Regions from separate parts of the Alloyangia pacifica genome, predicted to be linked through region 1. Evidence: riboswitches for the same ligand, from Rfam matches in the RefSeq annotation. Region 1 holds a riboswitch; the other holds the start of a gene.
The links. Region 1 has a riboswitch for cobalamin ahead of CEW88_RS24815 (ABC transporter substrate-binding protein). Riboswitches for the same ligand answer to the same signal wherever they lie in the genome.
Positions count from the first base shown of each region.

Region 2: it holds a riboswitch for cobalamin, as region 1 does, so the genes downstream of both, CEW88_RS21635 (energy-coupling factor ABC transporter permease) here and CEW88_RS24815 (ABC transporter substrate-binding protein) in region 1, are expected to answer to the same signal.

Region 1 covers NZ_CP022190.1:96,989-101,576, reverse strand. The annotation lists gene CEW88_RS13480 (ABC transporter ATP-binding protein) at 1-23, opposite strand, end outside; gene CEW88_RS13475 (FecCD family ABC transporter permease) at 80-1,090, opposite strand; gene CEW88_RS24815 (ABC transporter substrate-binding protein) at 1,120-2,160, opposite strand; cobalamin riboswitch at 2,217-2,431, opposite strand; gene CEW88_RS13470 (ABC transporter ATP-binding protein) at 2,396-3,892, opposite strand; gene CEW88_RS13465 (ABC transporter permease) at 3,889-4,588, opposite strand, start outside.
Region 2 covers NZ_CP022192.1:32,989-37,576, reverse strand. The annotation lists gene cobF (precorrin-6A synthase (deacetylating)) at 164-916, opposite strand; gene CEW88_RS21635 (energy-coupling factor ABC transporter permease) at 970-1,644, opposite strand; cobalamin riboswitch at 1,699-1,877, opposite strand; gene CEW88_RS21630 (cobyrinate a,c-diamide synthase) at 1,873-3,246, opposite strand; gene cobM (precorrin-4 C(11)-methyltransferase) at 3,239-4,048, opposite strand; gene CEW88_RS21620 (cobalamin biosynthesis protein) at 4,045-4,413, opposite strand; gene cbiE (precorrin-6y C5,15-methyltransferase (decarboxylating) subunit CbiE) at 4,410-4,588, opposite strand, start outside.

The sequences.
Region 1 (4,588 bases):
TGGTCGGGCACGCGCAGGGTCACGGCCTTGACGATTGTCGCGCCACCTGAAGACCAAGAGATATTTTCGCTCCGAAGGCTCACTGTCGTCCCCGCGAACGCCACAGCAGGACGGCAAAGGCCGGGGCGCCGAAGAGCGCCGTGATCACCCCGATCGGCAAGACCTGTCCCGGCAGCACGAGGCGCGACAGCACGTCAGCCAACACCATGAAGGCCGCGCCCGCAAGGGCCGAGCCGAGGATGAGCCGCCCGTGCGCCGGACCAACGAAGAAGCGGGTCGCATGCGGGATGACCAGCCCGACGAAGCCCACGGCCCCGACGATGCTGACAACGCAGGCAGTGAGCAGCGCGGTAAGTCCCAGAAGCTCGACGCGCACACGCGCGACATCAACCCCGAGCGAGGCCGCCGCATCCTCGCCGAAGGCGAAGGCATCGAGCGCCCGCGCCCGGTAGAGGCAGACAGACAGCCCCACGAGCAACACGGGCAGGGCCAGGCCGGCATCTGGCCAGCGCACACCGCCAAGGCTGCCAAGCAGCCAGAACATGATGCCACGGGTCTGCTCGGCGCTGGCCGAGGAGGTGACGATGAAGGAGGTGGCGGCATTGAACAGCTGCGAGCCGGCGATGCCGGCAAGGATGACCCTCTCGGCACCGCGGCCCGCGCCGAAAGACAGCACCGCCACAAAGCCGAAGGCGAGGAGCGCCCCCGCCATGGCCCCTGCCGAAACCGTGACGGCCCCGGCACCGAGCGCGAGTACGATGACCAGCACCGCGCCGGTCGAAGCGCCGGCCGAAATCCCCAGCAGGTAGGGTTCGGCGAGCGGGTTGCGCAGCAGCGCCTGCAGCACCACGCCGCAGATCGCCAGGGAGGCTCCGGCGCACATGGCGACCACCGCCCGGCTCAGCCGGTAGTGCCAGACGATCCCGTCGCGGATCGGATCGACCGCAAGGTCGAGCCCGAAGAGTCGGTTGGCCAGCGTAGACAGGGCCTCGCGCGGGGTCACGCTGATCTCGCCGAAGAGAACCGCGCAGCAGGTCGCGAGGGTGAGGGCGACGCCACCGGCAAGCACGAAGGACCCCAGCCCCGTCAGAGGGCCGGAGCGGGTCCGGCGCGAAACGCTCACCGCGTAAGACCGATGTCTTTCAGGCCCGTCGAAAGGACCTCGACCCCGTCGACGGCCCGAAGCGTCGGGTTCATCGAATGCGCGGGCATCTCGATCAGATGTCCCGCACGCACTGCGCGCAGCTGGCTGGCAACCGGATCGCTTTCCAGAAACGCGCGTTTCGCCGCCACGTCGTCGCCGGGGAGGTTGCGCCGCTCCATGGTGCCAAGCACGATCACATCCGGATCGAGCTCTGAAATCGTCTCCCAGCCAACCAGCGGCCATTCCTCGTCCGAGGTGATCACGTTGCGCACCCCCAGAGCTTCGGAAATCCATGCCGGCGCCCCGAACCGCCCGGCCACATAGGCTTCGCCGGCGATCTCGGGCGACGAGAACCAGTAGAGCACCGAGACGTCCCTTGCCTGCAGCGCTGCCGCACCCGCCGTGGCCGCCTCGATCCGGGCGGCATTGGCAGCAACCAGGTCAGCCCCCCGCGCCGGCACGCCGAAGATCTGGGCCAGTTCGGTGATCTCGCGGTTCAGCAGATCGTCGCTCCAGGCCTGCGCGCGGACGCCGTCGCCGCTGCCGGCACTGAAGTCGCTCTTGGCGCATTCCGCAGGCGAGACATAGGTGCTGATGCCGAAATCGTCGAACTGCGCGAAGGTGCCAACCCGGGCCTGATCCGGGGCGATGTCGTTGATCCACTGCGCCGCGACGAAATCGGGGCGGGTCTTCAGCACGGCCTCGAAACCGGGCGAGTTGTCGGCGATGCGCGGCACGGCTTGCCCCGCGTAGGCCAGCGGCGCTGGCAGCGGCGCGAGCCAGATGGCGGTCCCGACGATATGCTCGGCGAGGCCGAGCGAGAGCAAAATCTCCGTCGTGCCTTGGCCGATCGAGACCACGCGCTCGGGCGGCTTGGCATAGGTCGTCACACGGTCGCAGTTGGGGATCTGCAACGGGTAGTCGGTCGATTCTGCAAATGTCGTTTCAGGAATGGGCAGCAAGGCGCAGCACAGCAGCGCAAGGCCGCGGAGGCGGCCCGAGGTTGTAAGAAACATCCGTATCCTTTCCCGGACACCCCGTCCGGTCGGTTGCGCAGGTGACGCCCCCGCGGGATCGCGGGGCCGGAACGGCAGGTCTCCTGACTTGCGGCCATGGTCCCGAAACCGCCTTCCCGCGCCATTTGGCCCAGTGGCTTCGCCCGGTAAGGGCGGGTGGCTCGGAACGGACGCTTACAGTTGCGGGGGCAGTCCCGGAGTCCGCGGCCCAAGGCCGCGTCACCGGGTTCCCTTTTCATCCCGGATGGGAACCGTTCGCGGCGAACCTCGGGGCGGCGCCGTGCTTTGTCAAGTTGCCATGCTCCCATCGGCCCGGCGTATCGGGGTCGCCCTGCATCCCGGCCGGGCAGTGAAGCGAAAGCCCCCGGTCGGCGGTCTTTGCCACCAGCGCCGGATCGTGGCTGACCAGCATGATGGCGCAGCCGTCGCGTTCGGCGGTGTCCACAAGCAGGCCGATGACCTCTGCCTGGGTGATCGGATCAAGACGCGAGGTCGGCTCATCGGCAAAGATGAAGGCCGGGCGCACCAGCAGCAGGCGCAGGATCGCCAGTCGCTGCAACTCCCCGCCCGAAACCTCGCTCGGCTTGCGACCCAGCAGCACCGGGGCAAGGCCGAGGCGCTCCATGTGGTGCTCGATCTGCCGCGGGTCCTGCCCATGCAGCCGCGCCACATCGCTCAGCGTGCGCTGAAGGCTCTGGTGCCGCGGAAAGGCCGCGACGGGATCCTGATACAGCTTCTGGTAGGCGCTCGCCCGCGATGCCGTGCGGGTGACGCGCCCGGCGGAGGGGCGGTGCAGCCCGAGCAGCACATCCCCCAGCGTCGATTTCCCACAGCCCGAGGGCCCGGTGATCCCGAAGATCTGCCCCGCGGCGATATCCAGCGACACATCACGGAAAAGCTCTCGGTCGCCGCGAGTCGCGGCGAGCCCCGCGGTTCGCACCACGCTGCTGCCCGCGGGCGCGGGCGCGCGCTTTTGCCATGTCTCGGGGTCTGCCGCGATCAGCCGGGCGGTGTAGTCGGAGGTTGGCGCGGCAAGGACATCGGCGGTGGGGCCGGACTCGACCACGCGGCCCTTGCGCAATACGACGATCTGACCGCCGACCCGCCGCGCCAGCGCAAGATCGTGGGTAATGACGATCAGCCCGCCGCCGCTGCCCACCTCCGCCATCAGCATCTCGGCCACATCGTCGCGGCGCGCGGCATCAAGCCCCTTGGTCGGCTCATCGGCGATGACGATCTGCGCACCCCCGGCCCGCGCCGCGGCGATGGCGACACGCTGCGCCATGCCGCCGGAGAGTTCATGTGGCAGTTTTGCTCCGGCACCCTGAAGCCCCAGCGCTGCCAGATCGTCACCGGCGCGGGTGCGAGCCTCGGCGGGGCTCAGGCCGCGCACCAGTTGATGCGCCTCGGCGACCTGCCGCGCGGCGGGCATTAACGGGTCCAGCGACAGCCACGGCTCCTGCGGCAGCACCGCGATCTGCCGCCCCCAGAGGCCGCGGAACTCGCGCGGCCGCGCGGCGCTGATCCGTCGCCCACCGATGTCGACCTCGCCCCGCGCCGAGAGGCTCTCGGGCAGCGTGCCCATGATTGCCTGCGCAAACAGGCTCTTGCCCGAGCCGGTCTCGCCGAGGATCACCAGCGGCACCCCCGGCTCCAGCGTGATCGACAGCGGCTCGACAAGCTGCGTGCCGCCGTCGTGGATGCAGATGTCCTTTGCGCTCAGAAGGGTCATGTCTCGCGGCTCCCGGCCAGAAGGGTGAGGCCCAGCAGCAGGCCGAAGGTGGCACTCACCGGCGCGAGCAGCGCATGCGGCGCCTCCTGCCAGTATGGCATGAGCTCGACCATCATCAGGCCAAGCTCGGGCGTCGGCGCGCGCATGCCGACGCTGACAAAGCCGAGCGCGGCGATGCCCATGATGGCCGTCGCCATGCCGAAGGCCCCCGCCGTCAGCATCATCGGGGCGATCTCCGGCCAGAGGTGGCGGCGGAAGACGTAGACCGGACCGAAGCCCAGAAGCCGGGTCGCCTGCACCGCCGGAGAGGCCAGCGTGTCGCGCACCGCGGCGCGGGTGAGGCGGAAGAACTCGACCCAGAGCACCAGCGACAGGCCCAGCCAGAAGCCGGTGGCGGTCGAGGGCATGATCGCCAGCACGATGAGCACCAGCAACAGGCCGGGCAGCGCCAGCAGCGCATCGGCGAGCGTGGTCAGCACGCGGTCGGTCCAGCCGCCCCGCGCCGCGGCGAGCGTGCCCAGCGTCAGGCCCAAGGCCCCGGCGGTGGCAACCGCCGCCAGAGCGATCAGCGGCGAGAGCCGCAGCGCATGGGCCAGACGGTGATAGATCGATCGGCCCAGATGGTCATAGCCCAAGGGCGCGCCCGCCTCGGGGCCGGCCAATGCCTTGAGCAGGGATTGAGCGAAGGGATCGCCC
Region 2 (4,588 bases), on a different replicon from region 1:
GACGTGGCGTTAGGTCAAGAGTGCCTTTTTGACGAGTATCCGTGAGTGGTGGCGCCGCAGCTCATTTGAGAACCTTTCGCCTTGGTGCTTTCCGGCACCAAGGCTTTTCGTTTGGGGCTTCCGGGGACGAAGGGCCGGGATCCGGTCGTCGGACACGCAGGCGTCAGTCTGCGCCGTCCGCGGAGGCACGGCGAAGCAGGTAGGTGTCCATGATCCAGCCATGCTTCGCCCGCGCCGTCTGCCGCAGGGCGATGATCTCCTGCGCGACCTCGGCCAGCGGGCCGGAGCGGAGGATCTGCGCCGGGCTGCCGAGGTAGGCCCCCCACCAGATGTGCAGCCCCTCGGCAGGGAGCCCCGCGAAGCTGCATTCCCCGTCGAGCATCACCACCACGGTCTCCTCGCTCGAGGGCCAGCCCTGCGCGCGGAGGCGCCGCCCGGTGGTGAGTTTTACCGCGCCGTTCACGCTGTTGAGCGGGATCGCATGGGCGGCGGTCAGCGCCTGGATCGCGGTGATGCCGGGGACCACCCGCAGCCTCGGGGGCGGCAGCAGGCGCCCGGCGATGCGCAGCGTGCTGTCGTAGAGCGCGGGATCTCCCCAGACCAGCAGGGCGACCGGCCCCTCCGGCGCGCCGTGCAGCGCCGCGATCCAGCGCCGGGCGATCTCGTCGTGCCAGGCGGCGACGCGCTCGACATAGGGAAGCGCCGGATCGCGCACGGGGTAGGTGAAGGTGCGGATCTCGGCGTTTGTGCCCGCGGCCTCGAGGATCACCTGGCGCAGTGCCCGGAGGTCGTCTTTCGCCTCGCCCTTCAGCGGCAGCAGGATGACCGCCGCGTCGCGCAGCGCCTGCACCCCCTCGAGGGTCACATGGCCGGGGCTGCCGGTGCCGATGCCGACAAGCCAGAGGTCCTGGATCATGGAGTTGTCCTTGCGGTGGGTGCCCGGCCCCGCTCTGGGGACCGGGCGCTTGGTCAGGCGGTATAGAGCCTTGGCGCGAAGAGCCGGCCGAGCCCGGTGTCGCGCAGCGATTTCGCGGCGGCAAGCGCGGCGAGATCGGCCAGCGGCTCGATCAGCAGCACCAGCATGTAGGCGCCGCCGAAGGTCAGCACCGCGCCGAAGGTCTCGGCCGAGACGCCCTGGCCGTAGAAGACCCAGAAGGCGACCCAGGCGACGACCCCGGCCTGGAACACACCCGAGAGCTTCAGCACGTCGGCATAGCGCAGGTCCACATAGGCCGTGTCGGCGGGCACCACACGACGGGCGAGCGCCGCGGTTGCAAAGAGCGGCACCAGAAGCGTGGTGACATTGACGAAATACATCGGCAGGTCGCTGGGCGCGAAGAACAGCCCCTGCACCAGCAGACCCAGCGCCAGACCCATCGCGGCGGGCGCGGTGCCGAGCAGCAGGAAAAGTGTCGAGCCGAGGATGAAATGCACCTCAGAGACACCGACCGGGAAGTGCGGCAGCACCTCGAAGAAAACGAAGGTGCCAACGGCGGCCATCAGCGTGCGCGCGGCGAGCGAAACGAGATTGCTGCGCGCCGCGTCCTCTGCGGCGAGCTTGGCGGTATAGCCCGCGGCGCCTGCCGCGGTGACGGCGGCGAAGGCAAGTTTGGCGCCGTCTACGACGCCGGGTTCGATATGCATGATATTTCCTTTACGTGTGGCTGCCCCACCGGCAGCGAAATTGCCCCTGAGGGCGGGAAAGGGGGTCGCATGGCAGGTTTCCTGACTCGCGGATCGTCGCGCCTCGGCCCTTCCCGGCATGCCTGCCAGTGGATCTTCCTCGGCGCTCCTCGCTTACAGTTGCGGGGGCAGTCCGGGCCTCTCACCCGGTTCCCTTGCGTCCCGTGCGGGACACCATGCGGGGTCGGCTCAGCGCCGTGCTTTGGTCTGGATGCGCGCCTCCTCTTGTGCTTGTGCGCGGGGGGCAGACGGCTCCTCCGCCGAAATCAGGTGAAAGAAGGTTCCCGTGACCTGCCCGCGCCGCGAGCCGGTCTCGGCCACCGGGGCGCCATCGGCATCGGCGACCTCGGCCAGCGGCGGGTCGGGTTGCTCCAAAATGGTGGAGTAATGGAACTCATGGCCGCGCAGCGCCGCCCCGGCGTCGAAGCCCGGCATCGGCGCGCGCAGCACCGCGCGGCGATAGCCCAAGTGAAACTTGCGGGTCTCGTAGCTGGTGACGAGGCCCAGCAGGCCCGCCATTTCGTGCCGCCTGCCGCCTTTGTCGATCAGCCCCGCGCCAAGGGCCATGTAGCCGCCGCACTCGCCGTGGACGGGGCGCGTCTCGGCATGGCGGCGCAACCCGGCGCGGAAGGTGTCGGCGGCGGCAAGGCGCCCGGCGTGCAGTTCGGGGTAGCCTCCGGGCAGCCAGACCAGATCGGCCCCGGCGGCGGGCGGCTCATCGGCGAGCGGCGAGAACGGCAGGACCTCGGCCCCGGCGGCGCGCCAGCCTTCGAGAAGGTGCGGATAGGTGAAGGAAAAGGCCGCGTCCTGCGCCAGCGCGATGCGCTGCGCCGGGGGTCTGGGCAGGGCTGGCGCATCCTCGGGAAACGGCCCGCCCGCCGCGGCGGTGCGGAGCGCGGCAAGGTCCACGTGCTCGCGCAGGAAGGCGGCATAACCGGCGATGGCGGCTTCGAGGTCCGGATGCTCCACGGCCTGAATGAGGCCAAGGTGCCGCTCCGGCAGGGTCAGGTCGCCGCGCCGGGGCAGCACGCCGAGCACCGGCAGCCCGGCGCGCTCCATCCCGAGCCGCGTGAGCCGCTCGTGGCGGGGCGAGGCAACGCGGTTGAGGATCACCCCGGCGAAGGGCAGATCGGGCATGTACTGCCGGAACCCCAGCGCCGTTGCGGCGGCGGATTGCGCCTGACCGCCCACGTCGAGCACCAGCACCACCGGCCAGCCCATCGCCCGCGCCGTCTCGGCGCTGCTGCCAAAGCCCTGCTGACCGCGCGTGGCGACCCCGTCGTAGAGCCCCATCGAGCCCTCGGCGAGGCTGATGTCCGCCCCCGCCGCCTGCGCCGCGATCGCCTGCCAGAGGTGTGGTCCCATGGCCCAGCCGTCGAGGTTGAAGCTTGGCCGCCCGCTGGCGGCGCGGTGGAAGGCCGGGTCGATGTAGTCGGGGCCGGACTTGAAGGGCTGAACCGCCAAGCCGTCCTCCGCCAGCGCCCGCAGCAGCCCCAGCATCACCGTGGTCTTGCCGGTGCCCGACGAGGGCGCCGAGACCAGAAGTCCGGGAACCTCAGCCATCGGTCTGCGCCTCCTGCTCGGGGGTCCAGCCACTCCACGGGCTCTCGGCGCTTTGCGGGCGGTAGCGGCGGTCGTAGTCGGCTGCGTAAAGGCAGCTCTCGTCAAAGCCCTCGCCCGCCAGCGCCGGGCCGACGAGGATGAGCGCGGTGCGGGTGATGCCCGCGCCGAGCTTGCCCTCGATGTCCGACAGCGTGCCGCGCAGGATCACCTCGTCGGGCCAACTGGCGCGGTAGACCACGGCGACGGGGCAGTCCGCGCCATAGGCGGGGGAGAGATCGGCAACCACCCGCGCGATGTTCTGGATCGACAGGTGGAGGGCCAGCGTCGCGCCGGTGGCGGCGAAATTGGCCAGCGTCTCGCCCTCGGGCATCGACGAGGCCCGGCCCGGCGTGCGGGTCAGCACCACCGATTGCGCGAGGCCCGGCAGGGTCAGCTCGGCGCCGAGCGCGGCTGCGGCGGCGGCGAAGGCAGGCACGCCGGGGGTGACCGAGACGGGGATGCCGAGCGCCTTCAGTCGGCGCATCTGCTCGCCCATCGCCGACCAGACCGAAAGATCCCCCGAATGCAGCCGCGCCACGTCCTGCCCCGCGTCATGGGCGAGGCGGATCTCGGCGATGATCTGGTCGAGGTCCAGCGGCGCGGTGTTGACGATCCGCGCGCCGGGGGGGCAATGGCCAAGGATCGCCTCGGGGACCAGCGAGCCGGCGTAGAGGCAGACCGGGCAGCGCGCGATGATGTCGCGGCCGCGCAGGGTCAGCAGGTCGGGCGCGCCGGGGCCGGCGCCGATGAAGTGAACGGTCATGGATCGGGTCCTTCTGCCAGCGCGCAGCTGGCCATGCGGTCAGAGGAAATCACGCGCGCGCCAAGCAGACGTGCGCCCGGCCCGGCGGCGCAAAGGGCCGCGGCCTCGGCGACCGAGCCGGTGGCGCGTTCGGCGCGCACGCGGGGGGAGTCGGTTGCCGTGCCCTGCGCGGAGAGCTGGCAGGCCGGGACGCCAGCGACCGGCAGGCCGAGAGATCCGGCCAGGGCACGCAGGGCGGGGGCGTCTGCCTTGTCCTTGGCCGTGGCGAGACAGCCCGCCTCCCGCCCGGCGCGGGCCCGGTCATAGGCGTCGCGCAGGCTGGAGGCGCCCGCGCCCTGCCGGAATCCGAAGCCCGCGACGATCATGTGACGTGGCTCCATTGCACGATGGGATAGGCCGCCTTCCAGCCGCGTCTCGGGCCGAGAGGCTGGGCGGACGACAGCGCGAGGCGCAGCAGCGCGCCGCCGCGCCGCGCCTGCGCCTCAGTCAGCAGCGCCTCGGACTCCAGCGTCACCGCGTTGGCGACGATCCTTGTGCCCC